One region of the Sporosarcina sp. P17b genome, then DNA from elsewhere that is predicted to be linked to it. Evidence: riboswitches for the same ligand, from Rfam matches in the RefSeq annotation. Region 1 holds a riboswitch; each other region holds the start of a gene.
What was found. Region 1 has a riboswitch for S-adenosylmethionine ahead of metA (homoserine O-acetyltransferase MetA). Riboswitches for the same ligand answer to the same signal wherever they lie in the genome.
Positions count from the first base shown of each region.

Region 2: linked by a shared signal. The riboswitch ahead of CSV76_RS14545 (MFS transporter) and the one ahead of metA (homoserine O-acetyltransferase MetA) in region 1 are both predicted to bind S-adenosylmethionine.
Region 3: linked by a shared signal. The riboswitch ahead of CSV76_RS12020 (methionine ABC transporter ATP-binding protein) and the one ahead of metA (homoserine O-acetyltransferase MetA) in region 1 are both predicted to bind S-adenosylmethionine.

Region 1 is NZ_PDYP01000002.1:310,002-317,554, reverse strand. It holds gene CSV76_RS03515 (methyl-accepting chemotaxis protein) at 1-281, shown strand, start outside; gene thpR (RNA 2',3'-cyclic phosphodiesterase) at 315-863, opposite strand; gene CSV76_RS03505 (HAD family hydrolase) at 1,040-1,834, shown strand; gene CSV76_RS03500 (small multi-drug export protein) at 1,902-2,348, shown strand; gene serA (phosphoglycerate dehydrogenase) at 2,391-3,977, opposite strand; gene CSV76_RS03490 (thioredoxin family protein) at 4,594-4,908, shown strand; gene CSV76_RS03485 (AbrB/MazE/SpoVT family DNA-binding domain-containing protein) at 5,027-5,299, opposite strand; SAM riboswitch class I at 5,450-5,556, shown strand; gene metA (homoserine O-acetyltransferase MetA) at 5,649-6,557, shown strand; gene CSV76_RS03475 (YetF domain-containing protein) at 6,624-7,328, shown strand; gene CSV76_RS03470 (HAD family hydrolase) at 7,375-7,553, opposite strand, start outside.
Region 2 is NZ_PDYP01000017.1:17,404-24,956, forward strand. It holds gene CSV76_RS14535 (2,3-diketo-5-methylthiopentyl-1-phosphate enolase) at 1-8, shown strand, start outside; gene CSV76_RS14540 (molybdopterin-containing oxidoreductase family protein) at 740-2,776, opposite strand; SAM riboswitch class I at 2,941-3,031, shown strand; gene CSV76_RS14545 (MFS transporter) at 3,170-4,420, shown strand; gene CSV76_RS14550 (2-hydroxy-3-keto-5-methylthiopentenyl-1-phosphate phosphatase) at 4,625-5,299, shown strand; gene CSV76_RS14555 (1,2-dihydroxy-3-keto-5-methylthiopentene dioxygenase) at 5,338-5,850, shown strand; gene msrA (peptide-methionine (S)-S-oxide reductase MsrA) at 5,897-6,430, shown strand; gene CSV76_RS18005 (nuclease-related domain-containing protein) at 6,893-7,189, shown strand.
Region 3 is NZ_PDYP01000010.1:37,493-45,045, reverse strand. It holds gene CSV76_RS12030 (MetQ/NlpA family ABC transporter substrate-binding protein) at 1-686, opposite strand, end outside; gene CSV76_RS12025 (methionine ABC transporter permease) at 752-1,420, opposite strand; gene CSV76_RS12020 (methionine ABC transporter ATP-binding protein) at 1,413-2,438, opposite strand; SAM riboswitch class I at 2,523-2,628, opposite strand; gene CSV76_RS12015 (thioredoxin family protein) at 2,678-2,977, opposite strand; gene CSV76_RS12010 (toprim domain-containing protein) at 2,970-3,323, opposite strand; gene gcvH (glycine cleavage system protein GcvH) at 3,385-3,765, opposite strand; gene CSV76_RS12000 (arsenate reductase family protein) at 3,842-4,201, opposite strand; gene CSV76_RS11985 (acyl-CoA dehydrogenase family protein) at 4,831-6,630, opposite strand; gene CSV76_RS11980 (acetyl-CoA C-acetyltransferase) at 6,664-7,553, opposite strand, start outside.

The DNA.
Region 1 (7,553 bases):
ATTCTATCTTCATGGATATCGAGCATGCTACTTCAGACGTCAGTGAAAAGGTATCAACGGTATCTGCAGCAATTGAAGAAATTCGTGCGATGACCGATGAAGTGACAGAAGGAGCCAAACAAGTGGAAGAATTGGCTGTTCAAGCAGCTGCAGAAGCTCAGTCTACTAGTGCTGCAACAGAAGAACAGTTGGCTGCTAATGAGGAAATCACTTCGAGCTCACAATCGTTGGCTCAACTTGCAGAACAACTTCAACATGATATGTCACGGTTTAAAGTTTAATAAACAGAAAAGAGTTGATTGCAAATTATGCAATCAACTCTTTTTAAATGGAAAATAAGCAATTGTTTCATATGAGGGACTTTCATTCGGATGAATCTTGAATAAAGAAAAACCTTCTATTGTAATAGGCACAGGTTCAATCATCTTTTTTTCTAATTGCAGCTTATCCGTCGTTTTTCTTTTTTTAGCTATTGTGATATGCGGAACAAAGCGTATATCTTTTTCCAACTCCAGAATATTTTCAACCCGTCTGGCGATTTGTCTTTGTAATTCGCTTAATATACTCGAAGGCTGAACTGCAAGAAAAACGACACGTGGTCCACTTGCAGAACCGAAGAAAGACATGCCTTTTACGTACACTGTGAATCCTTTATTCGATTGAGCGATTTTCTGTAGACAAGATTTCAGCCATGGGAGTTTGGTTTCATCGAGCTCACCGATATAGCGCATAGTTAAATGTAGATCTTTTGCGTGTGGAATCACTTTGTATTTCTCTATCAATTGATATTCAGCACGAAATTGCTGGGCTATTTCTTCGACTGGATGAGCAGTAGAGATGCCTATAAAATAATGTTGTGCCAATTCCAGCTCACCTCCTATATAGTAGGTTCCCTTACTCTCATCAAAATATGCATATTTTGATGATATTCTTCGTATAGTCCATCGTCCTCTGTAACGTACTAACAAATTACTTGAGTAATGTGTATAATAAGAATGGGATATAACACAATCATTGCAATGGGAAAGGGGATGTCAAAATGATTAAAACACTGATTTTTGATCTAGATGATACACTGATTTGGGATGCCAAGAGTATTTCAATGGCATTTCAAAAAACATGTGAGTATGCGACAAAGAAAATAGGAGTCAATCCAGTTGAACTTGAGCATGCGGTACGTCAGGAAGCAAGAGATTTGTATGCTACATATGAAACATTTCCACATACTCAAAACATCGGAATTAATCCTTTTGAAGGACTTTGGGGTGTCTTTGACGATGAAGGGGAAGAATTTCAAAAAATGAAAGAGATTGTTCCAGGCTATCAAAAAGAAGCTTGGATCAGAGGATTAAAGAAATTAGGGGTTGATGATGAAGCATTCGGAAGAGAACTAGCAGAAGTGTTTCCGAAAGAGCGTAAAAATAGCCCTTATATATATGAAGAAACGTTCGAAGTGTTAGATAAGTTAAAGGAGGATTATCAGCTGGTCCTACTGACAAATGGATCACCAAGTCTACAGCAAATTAAATTAACGATATCGCCCGAGATACCTGGTTACTTTGATCATATAATTGTTTCTGGCGCATTCGGAAAAGGAAAGCCTGATGCTTCTATATTTAAATATGTTCTTGATTTATGCGGTATTCAAGCGGATGAAGCATTGATGATTGGTGATAATCTGATGACGGACATTTTAGGTTCAAGCCGTGTTAATATGAATAATGTGTGGATCAATCGTGAAAACAAGCCGCCGAATGATGAAGTGAAACCTACTTATGAGATAGACAATTTACATGGGCTATTTCCTATACTTGCAACACTTAAAAACCGATGAGATCATCTCATCGGTTTTGATTCTTTTCTACTCATAGCTACTGGTTTAAATAGCAAGGAGGTGCATCATGCTAGAATATCTTTTAGTGTTTTTAGGAGCGGCTGTACCGTGGATTGAAATCATGATTGTCATTCCTTTAGGTATTATTAGAGGGTTATCGCCTATGTGGGTAATGATACTTTCATTTGCTGGTAATATGGCAACTATTCTTCTTTTGATCATTGGATTCCAACCTATTAAAGAATGGATGGACCGCAGAAAGCAAAAGAAGGGCAAAGGTGAATCGAAACGCCAACAACGCGCAAAAAAAATTATGAATACATATGGATTACCTGTTTTAGCACTTGCAGGGCCTATATTAATTGGGACACATATCGCAGCCTTTATTGGTCTGGTATTCGGCGCGAAGAAATTGAATACGGCGATTTGGTCTGCAGTCAGTATTGCACTTTGGTGTTTAGTGTTTGGTATTCTGACCGCTATGGGATTCGACTTTTTTGTTAATCATACATAAAGAAATCCAGCTGATAAAATGATCAGCTGGATTTCTTTACTCTTATAGATCAATTGCTTTAGCATCATTGATATTTTGAACTTCTTTAATACGCTTGATCGAATCGGCTTCAACGTGGTGGTCAACAGCTAACATCATAATTGCATATCCACCTTCAGTAGAACGTCCAACCTGCATCGCTGCTATGTTGATGTTTTCATTTGCTAGAAGTGTACCTACACGACCAATTGCTCCTGGCTGATCCATGTGGCGGATGAATAATAAGTGACCGCTAGGAATCGCATCCACTACATAATCATCGACTTTTACAATACGTGCTCCTAGACCGTTCAGAAGTGTACCTGCTACTTTGCGGACACCTTTTTCTGTAACGATTTCTACTGTAATTAGGTTCGAGAAACCTTTACCTGTAGTTGTTTTTTGTTCATTTACTTTAATGCCGTAACGATCAGCTAATAGCTTCGCGTTTACGTCATTGACTGTTTCGCCAAGATTACGCTTCAAAATACCTTTAACCGTATTACGAGTTAATGCCCGTACATCGTAGTTTGCCAATTCTCCAGCATACTGAATGTTGATTTCATGGATAACCGAGTTTTGGATTTGTGATAAGAACATACCCAATTTCTCCGTAAGATCGAAGAATGGTTCGATTTTCGCCAACACATCACGGGAAACAGATGGCAAGTTCACTGGGTTACGAACAGATCCTATTGTTAGGAAATTCACTACATCGCGGCTTACGTCAACTGCGACTGATTCCTGTGCTTCGAATGTACTTGCTCCCAAGTGAGGAGTTGCGATCACTTCATCTAAAGTTAATAATTTGTGACCTACGAACGGCTCTTCCTCGAATACGTCCAATGCAGCGCCCGCTACTTTGCCAGCGACAATAGCGTCATATAGAGCATCTTCGTCAATGATTCCACCGCGTGCACAGTTGATGATTTGTACGCCGTCTTTCATTTTCGCAAAAGCATCCTTGTTGATCATTCTGCGCGTCTCTTTAAGTAGTGGGGTATGAACTGTAATGAAGTCTGCAACTTCGAGTACTTCATCTACTGTTCCGATTTCAATACCTAATTTCTTCGCAATATCTTCAGTTAGGAACGGATCATATGCTACTACATTCATACGCTGTCCTCTTGCACGTCTTGCTACTTCAGCACCGATACGGCCAAGTCCGATGATCCCTAAAGTTTTATTTTTCAATTCCACACCTAGGAATGATTTTCTATCCCATTTATTGTTTTTTAATGAGTTGAAAGCTTGAGGGATTTTACGTGCCATAGACATCATCATTGCAATTGTGTGCTCTGCAGCGGAGTTCGTGTTACCGTCTGGAGCGTTGACAACAATAATACCTTTTTCAGTTGCTGCGTCCAAATCGATATTATCGACACCTACACCTGCGCGACCGATGATTTTTAGTTGATCTGCTGATTCCAACAATTCTTTAGTAACTGTTGTCTGACTACGAACCAATAGTGCGTCAAAGCCTTTGATTCGCTCTTTCAACTGATCAGGTGTTAAATTTGTCTCCATTACAACTTCAAAACCTTCTGCTTGTCGCAGTGGGAAAATTCCATCCTCGCTAAGTGGGTCACTAATAAGTATTTTAAAAGCCATGGTATTCATTCTCTCCTTCAATTGTTTGTAGTGGATTTTTTAGTGTGAAAACTATGTGTGATTGACCGTATATGTATGTTGCGGGTTACCTCCTTTTAGCTAAAATAAAAAAGCCTTCCATCCCTTACGTATAAGTAAGGGGCGAAAAGCTCGATAAACTAACGCGGTACCACCCTTGTTTTGCTGCAAAAGCAGCCTTCATTCAGCATGTGTAACGTACATGTGACGGATCAGCCTACTAAAGAATTTCAGCCAATCAATTCGGAAGTGCCTCCAACCTTGGAATATGCTGATTTTCACCACTGCATCAGCTCTCTGGAAAATTCGTTAAAGGAAGGTATCTCTTCGTCGAAATTGTTAATCAACTATTAATTTAGATTTATCATAACACGTCAAAAACTATTGTCAATTGCTTTCCTGCAAAAAACAGAAAACTACCAAATGCGAACGTAAATAATGAATTATTTGTGAACGTTCGTGTTTTGGGCGTTAATCATAAAGATATATCATAATTTCGATTTAGTAAATGGAAATGGCATAAGTCGTCTGAAGAGAAGATGTACTAGTAAGCGTGCTATAGTGATCTTATACTATTCGTAAAAAGGAGTGTTTGGAATTGAAAAATTTAGAATCTCTAGAGCAGTTTGAGCAACTTAAACAACAAGAACGAGTCATTTTCTTATTCACTGCAGATTGGTGTCCGGATTGTAGAGTGATTGAACCATTCTTACCGACATTGGAAACGGAATTTGAGGAATATGAATTTGTTTCTGTTGATCGTGACGATTTCATTGATCTATGCAGTCAGTTAGATATATTCGGTATTCCGAGCTTCATAGCGTTCAGCGAAGGTACAGAAACAGGCCGGTTCGTTAGTAAAAACCGTAAAACTAAAGAAGAGATCGAAGAGTTTATTAATAGCCTGGCATAATTTACTGTTTTCACAGTTGAGATTATGGATATAACTAAACAAAGGACTGAAGACAACTATAAAAGTTGTTTTCAGTCCTTTTCTATTGAGCCACATGCTCCATTAGTTGTTATGTGCTTTATTTTGTGAAATCTTTCAATTGCTCCATAAGGATTTTTGCGCCCTGTGGACTAATGAATAGACCGTTTGACAATTGTTTATTTTCTTCCATCACTTCACCCGTGATGAAACATGCTCTGTTGACTTGATATTTTCTCAAAATAATCCTATCATCCTCTGCGAAAATTTCGATAGGATCACCCTTATCAATCGACAAAGAATTTCGAAGTTCTTTTGGAATCACAATCCTACCGAGATGATCTACTTTACGAACAATACCTAAAGACTTCATAAGCTCCTCCTCGAAGAAATGTAGTTGGTAATTTCTATTATACACAAAAATATGCTATCTACAATTTACAAAACTTGAATGCGCAGAACAATTTGATAATTCTGCTATACAATTAAATTATTAATGCTATAATAGTCAGTAATTAAATATTTCTTATCAAGAGAAGCTGAGGGAATTGGCCTGATGAAGCTTCAGCAACCTCTGTGCAAACAGGAAGGTGCTACCTCCAACAAGATTGTTGTCTTGAGAGATAAGAACGGTGAACGGTCAACCCTCATTTTCTTATCCAAGAGAAATGAGGGCTTTTTGTATAGAAATAGTAATAATAGATCTTCAAGGGGGAAATAGCATGCCGATTAACATACCAAAACATCTACCAGCAGGGGAATTACTGAAAGAAGAGAAAATCTTTGTTATGGATGAAGAACGTGCGACCGCACAGGATATCCGTCCGATTAACATATTGATTTTAAACTTGATGCCTGAAAAAGAGAAGACAGAATTACAATTGCTTCGATTGCTTGGTAATACACCATTACAAGTAAATGTTACATTTCTTAATACGGCTACCTACGTTTCAAAAAACGTCAGTCAGAATCATCTAGAAACCTTCTATACTACGTTTGAACATGTCAAAAACCGTCGTTTTGACGGTATGATCATTACAGGTGCCCCAATCGAACTTCTACAATTTGAAGATGTAGTGTATTGGAAAGAGTTAGAGGAAATCATGGAGTGGACAAAAACGAATGTAACGTCTGTACTTCATATTTGTTGGGGTGCACAAGCGGCACTTTATCATCATTATGGAATTGACAAGTTCGAGTTGACGAAGAAATGTTTTGGAGTATTTTCACATGATATTACCGATCCGACAGTGAACTTGGCACGAGGATTCAATGATGTATTTGTAGCACCACACTCACGTCATACAGGGGTGCCATTAGAAGAAATACAGAGTCATCCCGAATTGACATTACTTTCTGCTTCTGAAGAGGCAGGTGCATTCATTGTAATCTCGAATGATGCAAAGCATATTATGGTCACGGGACATTTAGAGTACGATGCACATACATTAGGGGATGAATACACGCGTGATATAGAAAAAGGAGCGGATATTGATGTTCCAGAAAACTATTATCCGAATGATGATCCGACAAATGAGCCTTTAAATACTTGGCGCTCTCATACCCATTTATTATTCTCCAATTGGCTCAATTACTATGTCTACCAAAAAACTCCTTACAACTGGAGTTAAAACAATTGTTGTATAAATTCCTATAGTTTGCACATACTCCGACTACTGGAGGTGTATGCAGTGAACATAGATGAATTTTGGGATTTGGCTTTTTGGGAAATGACTTTACGAACGGTGATTTCATTTATTGTGCTGTTGATTTTAGCGCGTTTCATGGGGAAGAAACAAGTGTCTCAATTGACGTTCTTTCATTATGTGACAGGCATAACGATCGGTTCGATTGCAGCCAATTTAGCAGGAGAGTCTGAAACACCATTCTTAAATGGTTTATATGGAATGGTTTTATGGGCGGTATTAACAATTCTTGCTAACTTTTTATCATTCAAATCCATCAAGCTTCGCGTATTACTCGATGATAAACCGATGATTGTCATACAGAATGGAAAAATTCTAGAAGGTTCCATGCGTAAATTACGGTTAAGTTTCAATGATCTAAATATGATGCTACGCGAGCAGTCGGTATTTTCGGTAAAGGATGTCAATTACGCGATATTTGAAACGAATGGTAACTTGAGCGTCATGCTGAATACCGGTGAGAAGTATGCGACAAAAAAAGATGTCAAGGCCCCATCACCACCGCCAAAGTATATTCCGACTGAGATTATTACTAACGGGAAAGTAGAAGAGAAAAATATGCGAGAACTTCAATTGACCGATACTTGGCTAACCGAACAATTAAAAAAACAGGGGATTTCCAAGCCTGAGCATGTGCTTTATGCGGAAATTCAGACAGATGGCAGTTTATATATTAATACATTAAAATCAACTTAACGTGAAAAGTCCTGAAATAATCAGGGCTCTTCGCGTTTGTTTTATTTTATAGTATTTCCCAGTTTCTTTGTTTGGCTATGGCCGTAAGTTTTTCATCTGGACGAACTGCTACAGGATGTCCGACTTGTTCTAAGACTGGAAGATCTGAAATGCTGTCACCATAAGCAAAGCTATTATCCCAATTCACAGTTACCCCTTGTAGAACATGTTCGATTTGTTCATTTT
Region 2 (7,553 bases), on a different contig from region 1:
CAGTATAAGAACAAAACGAGCCTCCTGGGGTTGTATCCAAGAGGCTCGTTTTTTTAGATAGAATGAATCAGAAATCTTGCTAATAACGCTTCGCCGCTTTGTGGATGCCTCTCGCGATAAGCCAGAAAGGAAACCACTTTCAGTCTTATCGCTTTGGCTACCACGTAGGCGCGCCTTCGCTGGATGGTCCAGGTTAGAAAGCGTATTTCGTTATTGGGGATTAAACCTGCACTCCTTCTAATCCACTACTATTTAGGTTGCAATATCGACTAATATACATAAACCGAGAGAAAGCATTTAACAACAGTCCCTATACAATGGATAGAATTGGAGTTCCCGCTAATATCGCTTCTGCGCTTTGTGGATGCCTCCCGCGATAAGCCAGAAAGAAGACCCCTTTTTGTCTTATCGCTTCGGCTACCACGAAGTCGCGCCTTCGCTGGATGGTCTCTGTGGAGGAAAGCGCATTTCATTAGCGGGGATAAGACCTGTACCCTATAGTGCGTCTATCTTCAATGAAATTAGTATCAAATAGTAATCACATTATAATCTCGGTCTATACATCACCCAAATACTTTCAATAATGGGACACCCCAGCGCAGGCGCGGCAAAGGCATCCCCAAAGCGCCAAGCGAATTACAATCCACACTCCGCTTCGCGCAACTCTCTCTCAATAATGTTCACCCTAAAGGGGTAGTCATAGCGGATTCAGTGGGGTTCTTTAATTCAACATATCTAGTTATAAACCCGCCACCTCAACCCGCCCGGAGAAGAACGTTGCACCGCCGCCCATATCGGCAATCCGATCTGGCGTCAAAGCATTCACAAGGCGTTTTTGACCCGACTTATCTCCCCAAATCCCTTGACTGACAACAACGCCAGGAAGAACTTGCTCGCCGACGGAAACAGTAAACTCACATTCCCCGCGCTCATTCCATATACGGACAGCCGCTCCGTCTTCAATTCCCCGACTTTCCGCATCTAGCCGATTCATGAACAACTTAGGTGCTTTCTCAAGCTTGATATGTTTTTCATTGTTCGAAAAAATCGTGTTCATGAAGTTATGGTTAATTGCAGGTACATAAAGTAAAGGATGATCGGAATCCTGGATAATCGGGATATACGTAGGAAGGGCCGGGAATCCTGCCGATTTCATCTGTTCCGAATACAACTCGATTTTTCCGCTCGGTGTCTTTAAATTGTTCAATAGATTGCCGGTACCGCTCGCTTTCATATAACGTTTTTCCTTTAAGGCAGCATACGACACCTCGGATAAATAAGGATTGGACAGTTGGCTTAACGCTTGGTTAACCATTTCCGCGTCATCATCTAGAAATGGTTGCTCATCAAAGCCCATTGCCCGTGCCAGCAATCTGAAAACGTCCGGGTTGGATTTACTGTCCCCATAAGTATCGATGACGGGTTCCTGCAAATGGATGTAGTGATGCCAGAAGGACGTATAGATGTCTGTGTTTTCAAAAGCGGATGTCGCTGGCAGAACAATGTCCGCATACAAGGCAGTGTCTGTCAAAAACAAATCATGGACAACTGTGAATAAATCTTCGCGTGCTAAGCCATCCCGTACTTTATTGGCATCCGGTGCCACAACGGCGGGGTTGCTATTATAGACGTACAAAGAGCGAATCGGCTGTTGTTCCTCCAGTAATACTTGTCCCAATAAATTCATATTGAATCTGCGCGTTGGCACTACCTGAAGTTCAGGACGTTCCAGTGCGGCTGTATTATGCGTCAAATAGTCGGAATTCGATTTGAGGGCCCCTCCGCCTTTCAATTCCCATTGCCCTGTCAAAGCAGGCAAGCAGGAAATTGTCCGGACCATCATTCCCCCGTTATCATGATGCTGCAACCCATTGCCAATGCGAATCATGGAAGGGGAGACGGTTCCATACATCCGGGCCAATTCATAGATATCTTCCTTCGGCACGCCCGTAATGGCGGAAACCGTTTGGGGATCGTAGTGCTTTACATGTTCCCTGAGCTCTTCATAGCCGATTGTATATTGTTCCAAAAACGATTGATTGACCAGTTTTTCTTTATAAAGAATATGCATGATTCCGAGTGCAAGCGCTCCGTCAGTTCCGGGAAGAATGGGGATGAACCAATCAGCCATGCGTCCGGTCTGATTTTTATGGACGTCAATAACGACGATTTTAGCACAGTTTTTTTTCGCTTTTTGCGCAATCATGATTTGGTGCATATTGGTGCTGACAGCATTGATGCCCCAGAAAACAAATAATTTTGTTTCCGTCATCTCCTCGGGATCTGTTCCGAAACGCCCGCCCATCGTGTAATTGTAGCCGACCTCGCCAGCGACTGAACAAATCGTCCGGTCCAGTTGACTCGAACCAAGGCGGTTGAAGAAACGGCGATCCATCCCTTTGGAACTAAGTTTCCCCATATTGGCATAGAAACTGTAAGGAAGAATCGATTCCGGACCCTCTTCTGAAATCAATTTTTTCCACTGATCTGTGATGGTTGTAATGGCTTCTTGCCAACTGATTGGAACAAATTTCCCATCACCTTTTTCCCCAACGCGTTTCAAAGGGGTTGTAATCCTTTTTGGATCATAAATGCGTTCAGTCATATGTCGAACTTTGTTACAAATACTTCCTTTTGTTACAGGATGGTCCGGATCGCCTTCAATTTTAACGATTCTCCCATCATCTTTGTGAACAAGCAATCCACATTGGTCTGGACAATCAAGGGAACAGACCGAGGGGACTACACCATTTTCTACATCAATATAAGAATGCATATCAAATATCCTTTCAAACAAACGATTTATGCTAGATAGTATAACATATATTAAACTATTTTTTTGGAAAGTTAAAATAAGTGGTTGACTTCAGATTGAAAATTCTATACAGTTAATTGATAAGTTAGATATTCGACATTTTTCACTCAATTACATATTATTATTTTCTATCGAGAGAAGTTGAGGGACTGGCCCTATGAAACTTCGGCAACATAATTGTGCCAAATCCAGCAAGCGTAGCTTGAGAGATAGAAAGGGTTTAGCATTTATTTTTTAATGTGATTATGATGTACTATCATCGACTCTTTCCGTCCTTTCGGAAAGGGTTTTTTTATTTTATATAACCTAAGTTGAAGCTACAGAAAAATTAGAGATAGAGATGGAGAGAGTGTTATGTTAGAAAGAATCGGAATCACGAAAAACTTAGGATGGGGCTTTTTCGGTGTCATGCTGTTCATGATGGGAGACGGAATTGAAGCCGGTTGGCTGAGTCCTTTCTTGATTGAAAGCGGGTTGACCATTCAACAGTCAGCTGCCATTTTCACAGTATACGGAATCTCGATCGCGCTGTCTTCTTGGTTTTCAGGCGTCTGTGTAGAGGTATTTGGTCCAAAACGTACAATGGCAATCGGTTTAGCCGTTTACATAATCGGTACCGCAGGGTTTATCACGTACGGTTTTTCGACGATGAATTACCCGGTTATGCTTCTCACGTATTTCATTAAAGGTTTCGGTTATCCGTTGTTTGCCTACTCCTTCCTGACATGGGTCATTTATAAGACACCGCAAAATAAATTGAGCTCTGCCGTCGGTTGGTTTTGGTTTGCGTTTTGTGCGGGAATGATGGTGCTGGGCGCATGGTATTCAAGTTTCGTAATCCAGCATCTTGGTTACATCAATACAATGTGGACATCTATTTTCTGGGTATGTCTCGGTGCGATCTTTGCTTTAGTTATCAATAAAGACAAGTTCCAAAAGAAAAAACTCGCGAACAAAAAAGAAGCAGTCACCGAATTATTGAAAGGCATCACCATTTTGAAAACGAACAAACGGGTTGCTGCAGGTGGAGTTGTCCGAATTATCAATAGTTTAAGTGTCTATGGATTCCCGGTATTCTTACCGATGCATATGGCGCAACATGGCATTGAAACAACTGCATGGTTGCAATTATGGGGAACGTTCTTCTTAGGAAACATCATCTTCAATTTAGTGTTCGGCTTTATTGGGGATAAATTCGGTTGGAAAAACACAATCATTTGGTTCGGTGGAATCGGCTGCGCGATTTTCACGCCGCTTCTGTTCTATATACCGGTAATTACAAATGGTAGTATTCTCATGACGAGCATTGTTGGATTCATATGGGGCGGCTTGGTAGCGGGCTACGTTCCAATCGGTGCCCTGGTACCATCCGTTGCAGGTGAGGATAAAGGCGCTGCAATGTCCGTGTTGAACTTTGCCGCTGGTCTGTCCACATTCGTAGCACCAGCAATCGCTTTGGCGTTCATTGGGCTTGTTGGAGCGGAAGGGGTCGTGTGGATTTTCAGTGCCCTCTATGTAGTGAGTGCGATTATTGTTAAATTCATTCGTGTACCGGAAGAGGAAGAAGGAAAGGCGCGGGAAAAAGCCGTTCCGATTACTTCCTAAAACCGCTGTCGATGGGCGTTGATTGACAAAGTTATCGATAGATGAAATAATCACAATTAATTGAAATAAATACGAGATTTCTTATCTAGGTGGAGGGACACGGCGTGACTTCTTGCTTTGTGTTGTTGTAGATAAGAAGATGTATCAATGACCTCTTCTTATAATAGAAGAGGTTTTATTGATAGATGGTAGGAGGACATATAGATGAGTGCAGAGTTTAAACCAGTAATTTTTTGTGATTTCGATGGTACAATTACGATGAAAGATAATATTATCAATATCATGGACAAGTTCGCTCCCGCTGGATGGGAAGAGATAAAGGACGATATTATGGCACAAAAGGTGTCGATTCAAACAGGAGTCAAAGAACTCTTTGCTTTATTGCCCACTTCCCAAAAAGAACAAATCGTGTCGTTCGTTTTGGAGGACGCGGAAATCAGGGAAGGTTTTGGTGAATTTGTTCAGTTTACCCGCGAAAAAAACATACCGCTCTATATCGTAAGTGGCGGCATCGACTTTTTCATTCACCCATTGCTTGAACCATTCGGGCCATTCAATCAAGTCTATTGCAACGAAAGTGATTTTTCAGGAGAACACATCAACATCCTCTTCCCGCATGAATGTGATGCAATTTGTACAAGTCAAGGCTGCGGTTGCTGTAAGCCGACGATTATTCGCGAGAACACTGCCCAGCAGCAAACGAGCATTGTCATCGGTGACTCGATTACAGACCTAGAAGCGGCAAAGCTTGCCGATATCGTCATTGCAAGGGATTTCTTAATTGAAAAATGCGAGGAATTGAACATTCCTTATTCACCGTTCACTAATTTTTATGACTGTATTCGGATCATTGAAGCCCGCTTGAATGTGCAAGTGTAAGTAAAAACCAAAAATATATCAGAGGAGAGATGAGTAAAATGGCGACAATTACAATTCAAGGAACAAACGAAGTTATTGAAACACAAACAGAGGTTGCGGCATTTCTAGAGCAACAAGAAGTCGTTTATGAGTATTGGGATATCGAAAAGCTACCCGAAAACCTTCGTGAAAAATTCAATTTAACTGATGAAGAAAAAGAAGAGATTCTTAAGGCTTTTAAAACAGAAATCGACGATATTTCAGAGCGCCGCGGTTATAAAACGGCAGACATTATCTCACTATCAGATGCGACACCTAATTTGGATGAACTTCTGAAAAACTTCGAACAAGAACACCACCATACAGACGATGAAGTGCGTTACATAGTCAGTGGACACGGCGTATTCATCATTCAAGGAAAAGACGAACGATTCTTTGAAGTGCATCTTAACCCAGGTGATTTAATTTCCGTTCCGGAAAACATCCGCCACTATTTCACACTCGCAGCCGATCGCAAAGTAGTAGCTGCCCGCATCTTCGTAACACAAGAAGGATGGGTACCGGTTTACTAAAAGAGGCGTTTTGTACACTCGCTATAATTGAAAGGAGATATAGACAATGACTGAAAAAAAGTTTGAAAAAGCTGCATTTGCAGGAGGATGTTTCTGGTGCATGGTGAAACCGTTTAAAGAATGGCCAGGCGTCCAAGATATCGAGTCAGGTTATATGGGCGGGCATCTCGATAATCCAACGTATGAAGATGTGAAAAATGGTGAATCGGGCCATGTGGAAGTTGTTGAAATCACATTTGACCCTACTTTGTTTTCATATGAAAAGTTGCTCGAAGTATTCTGGCAACAAATCGACCCAACAGACGCAGAAGGTCAATTCCACGACCGCGGCTCATCGTACACAACCGCGATTTTCCATTACACAGAAGCGCAACAGGAAGTTGCCGAGAAATCGAAAGCCAACCTAGCGGCAAGCGGCGTTTTCTCAAAACCGATCGTCACAGCAATCCGCCCCGCAGAAACTTTCTACCGGGCTGAAGAATACCATCAAGATTATTACATAAAAGAAAAAGAACATTACACAGACAACCGTGCCCGTTCTGGCCGCACTGAATTCATCGCGGAGCACTGGGGAAAATAATAAGGATTGGGTAGGGGGTCGAGCGTTTTCACGACGCTCTGCCTTTTTTTGTTGGAAATAGGGCGATGAAACTGTGGTAGTGTGGGAATCTCCCTTTCGACCGCCCAACCTTCGCGTCCACTCCCCCCAAAATAGTAACTTCAAAAACCGATTTTAAAGCACAAATAACCCCAAAATCTCAATTATGCTGCTATTTAGCACATCCAAAATTCAGCTATGTCAAAAACCACAGAAATTTGTTAAACCTTTTGGTAAGCTAACGTAAAGGTGATAAAAGATGATCTATAAACAAATATCAAAACCCAAAAAACTAATTGGATTAAATGCACTAATTCCAACGATTGCATCCGTTACATCCGGAAATTCAAAAGTTTAAAGAGGAATTCCGGATTCGCAAAGCAGGCTTTGGGGGGGGACAGCACCTTGACAAGCATCTGGTAGAATTCCCCCCCATACCCACACATAATTTTGCATGACATCTGCCTTAAACAGAACGGCATTTACTTTCAAATGGATTCTGTAATAATTACACCAACGTTTATCCTCATTATTGGGGCAAAAAAATGGCCCAAATTGCAATATTTAATAAAGAGTACCTGTGCAACATTGAACTCCGAATTCAATGTTACCCAGGTACTTTGTTTTCGTTTCATGCACAACCAGGAATTTATCTTCACTTATCCAGCGCCCGGAAGTTTGTCCATTTCCGGGTGTGGCACTTCCTTCAATACGACCCCGAATCTTCCTGAACCGGTATAGACATATAGGATAGTTTAAATGATTACGAAAAGAAAGCCATTGAATACAGATATAGTAAGGTTCGATTAAATTTCACAGCTATATCAATTTACAGGGCGAAGTAAAAACTGTGGCTTAGGGATATTGAGAAATTTGTGCAAGAATGATATTTTAGCACTAAATAGCACTTCATCTACCGATCCAAATTAGCAATACTTTACAAGAAAACAGACGGCGGAATCTAAAAACTTTTAGCTATCTGTTTCTGATGCCACAAGGTCATATTTGATGCCGTAATTGATGCTGAAAATTATAAAAACCAGTATAAGTTGATATAATTAAATTGAACGAAACATTCCGGAACGTTGATGTATAACGATTTGTA
Region 3 (7,553 bases), on a different contig from region 1:
TCTTCCATTGGATTTAAACCAGCGTCGATTGCAAAGTTCGAGTTGATCAACAATGCATCGCCTTCATCATTCGCATATAACTGAGGCATTAATGCCGCTTCGTAGTTCGCATCAAACTTTAGATCTTTCGGATTTTCTACGATATCTCCTACTTCTGCTTTCACTTTTTCTATGTCGTCAGCCAACTTAATCAAGCCTTTTTCCTCAAGCATAGCCAGTACACGTCCGTGATCTGCAACCGAGTTACTGATCAAGATTGTAGCACCTTCAGGAAGTTCTTCAAGTGAATCATATTTCTTAGAGTACACACCGATTGGCTCGATGTGGATTGCACCAGCATTGACGAAATCATAACCGAAATCAGCAATCTGACTTTCTAAGTATGGAATGTGTTGGAAGTAGTTCGCATCCAATTCACCTTCATCCAAATCTTTATTGGGAAGTACATAATCTGTGTAACTTTCAATTACTAAATCATAGCCCTTTTCAGCTAGTAATGGCTTTGCTTCTTCCAAAATGACTGCGTGTGGCGTGTTAGACGCCCCTACTGTCAATGTTGTTTTCTCGCCTTTTTCAGCCTCGTCCACATCTGGTGCTGCCCCGTCCTTGCTATCGTCTTTCGTTCCGCATGCTGCCAGTGCAAGCACTAATACTGCTGCGAATAAACCGAATAAAAATTTCTTCATCTCCACATTTCTCCCTCTCCATTAATGGAATGTTTTATGGTCAACAGGTTACCCTGAAAATCCTATTACCGTTTGTCCAAACGTTTTACAATGAGATCACCAATAATTTGGATGATGAATACGACAACCAATACTAAAATCGTTGCCATGATCGTAACGTCTTCCCTGCTACGCTGGAACCCCTCTAAATACGCAAGTGTACCGAGCCCTCCAGCACCAATGACCCCTGCCATCGCCGTATAGCCGACAAGTGCAATAGATGTCACCGTAATTCCAGAAACCAATGCTGGCATCGATTCAGGCAACAAGACCTTGAAAATAATAGTGGATGTTTTGGCACCCATTGAGCGAGCTGCTTCGATAACCCCTTTATCGATTTCCTGCAACGCGATCAATACCATGCGTCCGTAAAATGGAGCCGCCCCGATGATTAACGCAGGCAATGCCGCATTCGGTCCACGCATGCTGTCAAACAATAACTTTGTAAATGGGATAAGTAAAATAATTAAAATGATGAATGGAATTGATCGGAATATATTCACGAACGCGCCAGTAATAACGTTAATCATTTTATTAGCCCATAATTGTCCTGGGCTAGTCAAAAACAATATAAGTCCAAGTGCGATACCAAAAACGAACGTAAAGAATGTCGAGTATGCGGACATATAGAGCGTCTCGCCTGTCGCAAGCCACATTTTGTCCCAGTCAACATTCGGGAACCATTGCTCAATCATGTAGCAGCACCTCCGTCTTTACTTCATTGGCATCTAAGAAGACGATTGCTTCATCAATGATCGCTGTATCGCCTACCAATTGAAGTACTAATGTGCCATATGCGCCGTCACGCGTAGTCGAAATATTCCCTTGTACGATGTTGACGTCAATTGGAAATTTACGGATTAACTCAGCAAGCACTGGCTGTTCCGTACGCTCTCCAATGAAGGCTAACTTCACTAGCTTCCCTTGAGGTACTTCTTCTTGTAAATGAGCCATCGCTGCATCCGTATCACCAGTATCTGTCACTTGTGAAATGAAACGCTTCGTAATATCAGCCTGTGGAGATTGGAAAACGTCCAACACGTTACCGATTTCCATCACTTTTCCGGCTTCCATGACCGCCACCCGATTACAGATCTTACGAATGACATGCATTTCATGCGTAATCAAAACAATTGTCAGTCCAAGACGTTCATTAATATCCGTTAATAAATCCAGAATAGCATTCGTTGTTTCTGGATCGAGTGCGGATGTCGCTTCATCACAAAGCAATACTTCCGGATCATTTGCAAGGGCACGTGCAATACCGACACGTTGCTTCTGACCGCCTGAAAGTTGTGATGGATACGCCTTTTCGCGTCCTGTCAATCCAACTAAATCAATTAGTTCTTTGACTTTTTGCTTGCGTGCCGATTTCTTCACGCCAGCGATTTCAAGAGGAAACATGATATTCTCTTCTACCGTTCTCGACCACAACAAATTAAAGTGTTGAAAGATCATGCTGATTTTCTGTCGCGCATTGCGCAAGCCTGCACCTTTTAACGTCGTCATTTCCTGTTCATTAATCTTAATACTACCGGACGTCGGAGTTTCAAGACCATTCAGTAGTCTGATCAATGTACTTTTACCTGCTCCGCTGTATCCGATGACGCCGAAAATTTCTCCTTCTTCGATGTCAAATGTCACATCATCTACTGCGACAATTTCTGAACGGTTCAATTGGAACCTTTTATGAACGTTTGCTAGTTGAATCATTTTCCGCACCACCTTTAATTTAAAAAGACCTTCCTGCAGTTGAGCAGAAAGGTCCAACGTATATACATATGTACGTTAACATTTCTCTCATCTATCAAAGCATTACACTTTGAGTGAATTGGCACCATTTCACATATGTGACGGTTGCCGGGCTTCATAGGGCACTTCCCTCCACCGCTCTTTATAAGAGTTACGTATTCAATTGATTATCTACTTATACCATACTTCGAATTCTATTGTCAACTGAGCTTCTCCAGTAGATAAGGTACAGATTGAAAAGCGTAAATTTTTTCTATCGGCTCGCCTTTTCGTTGAATGAGCAAACAAGGAACGCTCTCTACTTCATATTCGATTGCAATATCCTGGACGTAATTCAAATCCGCTTTTCCAATGGGCAATTCCGGTCGCATCGCTTCTATTACCGTTAACATTTTCGAAGCGACTGCACAGGTACCACACATAGGTGTAAATAAATAAAAAGCGGCTATTTGCTCCGCCGCCTTTGCATGTTTCCAGTCTTCGATTGACCAATTATTCATGTGTTCCACCTGCCAAAAATTTAGGATGTACTTTAAAATTGGCGGCAGCTAAAATGCTGGCCAATAGCTTGATAGGCGTCGTCTCCACTTCACGATAGAGACGATCCGTGTATAGGTGTCTAGCTTCCGGATACAGTTGTTTGAACAGCTTTCGAATGGATTCACCTGACGCGTCCGCATCCAAAAATATGAAGATTTCATGTTGCTCGTACGGCTCAAGCAGTTCTTCGATGTGGTACGCACTGATGGTACCATTCGTACAAAGAATCTCTACAGGCTCTGCAAGGATCGGCACTAACCGCTTACGATCCGAACCGCCTTCTACAATGAGAACTTTCAGGTCCATGCGCTTCCTCCTAGAGTGTAAAAAAAACGCTGAGACGTTCCAGCGCTTTCCTTTGTGATGATTATTCAGCTGTCATTTCTTCGTATTGTTCAGCTGTCATTAACGCATCCAATTCAGCTTTGTCATCGATTTCAACTACAACCATCCATGCACCTTCGTATGGAGATTCGTTAACCAATTCAGGGCTGTCTTCAAGGTTTTCGTTCACTTCTACAACTTTACCAGTTAGTGGAGCATACAATTCAGAAACAGTTTTCACTGATTCAACGCTTCCGAAAGGCTCGTCAGATTTCAATTGATCGCCAACTTGTGGGAGTTCAACGAATACGATATCCCCTAGTTCAGACTGTGCAAAATGTGTGATTCCGATACGGTATTTACCGTCTTCTTCTTTTACCCATTCGTGCTCTTCTGAATAACGTAAATCTTTTGGTGTGCTCATGTCGTTACCTCCAAAAATATAATAGTTTATCTATCTTTAGTTTGCCATAGTTCCCGCGTAAAGACAAGATTCTAGATCATTTCTTCCATGTTTCTGCGAATGTTGTTTCATTGAAACCAACGGTCACTTTTTGGTTGTCCGACACGAGTGGACGTTTGATGAGCATTCCGTCTGAAGCGAGGAGTGCGATCTTTTCGTCGTCTGTCATGGTAGGTAGTTTGTCTTTCAAATTGAGCTCGCGATATTTCATGCCGCTTGTGTTGAAGAACTTCTTCATTTCGAGCCCGGAGTTTGCGATCATGCTACGAAGGTCGTCTTCGCTCGGTGGTTGTTCGGCGATGTTGTGTTCTTCGAATGAAATCCCCTCGTTCTCGAGCCATTTCTTCGCTTTGCGGCATGTGGTACATTTCGGATAGCCGTAGTATGTGATAGTCATAGTCGTAATCCTCCTTTTTTTCAGTATAGCAAATAAAGGCGTGTGGATACTAGTTTGGCGTGATAACAATGAGAAGCTGGCAGAGTGCTGGGGTGGGGATTTGCGCTTCGGAGGGGACGCGTTCTGGAGGGCGGGCGGTGAACCACACCCCTTCGCTTCGCTCGCAGGGTGTTTCACCTGTCCCGCTGATCCTCCCAGAGTCGCCCCTCCTACACTCCAATCCCTTGCAATGTAAGGAGGAGACACTTTTTTATAGTGCATTGAAATACGTTTTGTAATGGATTTTTGAACTTCAGTACTTGAATCTAAATAAGTAAAGACAAAACAATAATTCAAATACTACCTTCAATGAGTGATCTGAGTAACCGTACTATCAACGTAGGATGGAAGCGGAAGTTGGGGGCGACTCCCGATGGATCAGCGAAAGCCTTGAGACCCTGGACGGAGCGAAGCGTAGGAAGCGGCTCAAGCCGAGCCCATGGGAAAGCGTCCCCCAACTGGAGCTTCCATCCCCTCCCCTACACAAATTCACTCACTACTCCCAAGCACTTGCTTTGGAACTTGAACTTAAACAATTCCAGAAACAACAAAAAACGCCCCACGTAGGAGGCGTTTTGTCTAAGCTATAATTATACGATATACTTCTCTGCTTCGATCAGCTTCTCAGCCGCTTCACGCTTCTTCGCAATCAAGTTATACGGATTGTTACGAGTCAACTTACGCAACGCCGAAATCATCATGCGCTGGTTGTCGCCGTCTACTGCTGCAAGCAATGTCTCTTTTGCTGCCGCTTCGATGCGTCCGAACGCTTCTTGACAGAAGATCTGTGTATAAAGAAGCTTCTGGTTCTCTTTCTTTTCGCCGTTCTTGTTGATCGCCTTCTCCGTACGAAGCAATGCAGACTCCATACCGAATAGATCATTCGCAATATCTGCGATGTTCACAAGAATCTCTTGCTCTTGATCCAACTTCGTGCCATAACGCTGTGCTGCAAGTCCTGCAACCAAGATGCCGATTTTCTTCGCGTTCTTCACAAGCGCCTTCTCTTGAGCCAATGCTTCGTCGCCCACTTCTTCCGGCATAAGCATTAACAACTCTTCTTGCAATGCTTGTGCTTGTTGAAGCAATGGCAATTCGCCTTTCATTGCTTTCTTCAAGAATGTGCCTGGAACGATCATTCGGTTGATTTCATTCGTTCCTTCGAAAATACGGTTAATACGTGAGTCGCGGTAGATACGCTCTACTTCGTACTCAGCCATGAAGCCGTAACCGCCGTGGATTTGAACTGCTTCATCCGAAATGTAATCCAACACTTCTGAACCTACTACTTTATTGATAGAACATTCAATTGCGTATTCAGCAATGGAAGCCGCTACTTTCGCGCCGTCTTTTTGCTCTTCAGGGCTCATCGCCGCGTTACGCTCTTCGAAGTATCCAACTGTACGATAGATCAAGCTTTCTGTTGCGTACAACATAGAAGCCATCGTACCGAATTTTTCTTTCGTTAAGTTGAATGAAGAAATCGGTGTGTCGAACTGCTTACGCTGATTCGCATATTTGATAGCCAATTCAAGTGCACGCTTCGATCCGCCGATTGTACCTACTCCAAGCTTGTACCGACCGATGTTTAGAATGTTAAACGCGATCACGTGTCCGCGACCAATTTCACCTAATAAGTTTTCAACAGGTACTTCTGCGTCTTCTAGAATCAACGTACGTGTAGAAGATGATTTGATACCCATTTTCTTCTCTTCGGGTCCTACTGAAACGCCTGGATATTCTTTTTCTACGATAAACGCTGTGAACTTGTCGCCATCTACTTTTGCGTAGACTACGAATACATCAGCAAATGCAGAGTTTGTGATCCACTGTTTTTCACCGTTCAGTACATAGTGTGTACCTGCAGCGTTTAATTTAGCAGTGGTCTTCGCGCCTAATGCGTCTGATCCTGAGCTTGGCTCTGTCAATGCATAAGCGGAAATTTTCGCTCCACTTGCGGAGTTTGGCAAGTACTTCATTTTTTGTTCATGGTTACCGAATAGAACGATCGGTAATGTACCGATCCCTACGTGCGCTCCGTGAGTGATTGAGAAGCCGCCTGCCACTGATAATTTCTCCGCAATCAATGCAGATGAAATCTTATCTAGTGCAAGTCCCTCATACTCTTCTGGAATATCTGCTGCTAGAAGACCTAGATCTCCAGCTTTCTTCAGCAATGTTACAGAGTTTTCAAATTCATGGTTCTCTAGCTTTTCAATTAACGGTGTTACGTCGTTTTTTACGTACTCTTCCGTTGTTTTGGCAATCATCTTTTGCTCATCTGTGAAGTCCTCTGGTGTAAATACGCGACTTGCGTCCATATCCTCAGTTAAAAATGCGCCACCTTTTACGAATTCAGTCATAATAGTTCCCTCCATAGCTTTAGTCATATAATTTCCCCCTATTGTTTGTCTGTATTATTTTTATAGAACTTCGAACACTCCAGCTGCTCCCATTCCGCCACCGATACACATCGTGACGACACCGTACTTTTTGCCTTGGCGTTTCAATTCATTAATTAATTTCAACGTCAAAATAGTTCCTGTTGCGCCTAGTGGATGACCTGATGAAATCGCGCCACCATTGACGTTCACTTTATCTGTATCAAGTCCTAGTTCGCGAATAACTGCGAGCGACTGAGAGGCAAATGCTTCATTGAGCTCAAAAAGATCGATATCTTCAATAGATAAACCTGCAAGCTTCAATGCTTTAGGCACAGCTACAATCGGTCCGATCCCCATCACTTCTGGTGGAACGCCGCCTACTGCGAATGAAAGGAATTTTGCCATCGGCTTCAAGCCGCGCTGTTCAGCAACTTCTCGATCCATTAATAAGACCATTCCTGCACCGTCAGATGTTTGTGACGCGTTACCAGCTGTTACGGAACCTTTCGCTGCGAATGCCGGACGTAATTTCCCCAGTACTTCCGTCGTCGTGCCAGGACGCACGCCTTCATCCATTTCGAATAAAACCGTCTTTTCCTGATACTTGCCGTCTGCATCGACAAAACGCTTCGTTACTTCAACAGGTACAATCTCATCAACAAATTTATTTTCTTTGATTGCCGCTTCCGTACGTTTATGTGATTCGACTGCGAACGCGTCCTGATCTTCACGTGAGATACCATACTTTTGCGCCACTTGCTCGGCTGTATGTCCCATTCCCATATAATATTCAGGCGCTTCTTCTGCTAATTTAAAGTTTGGACGAATCGTGTTTCCCATCATCGGAACCATACTCATCGATTCAACGCCACCTGCTAAGACAGCTTCTGAGTGACCGAGCATGATTCGCTCTGCTGCATAGGCGATCG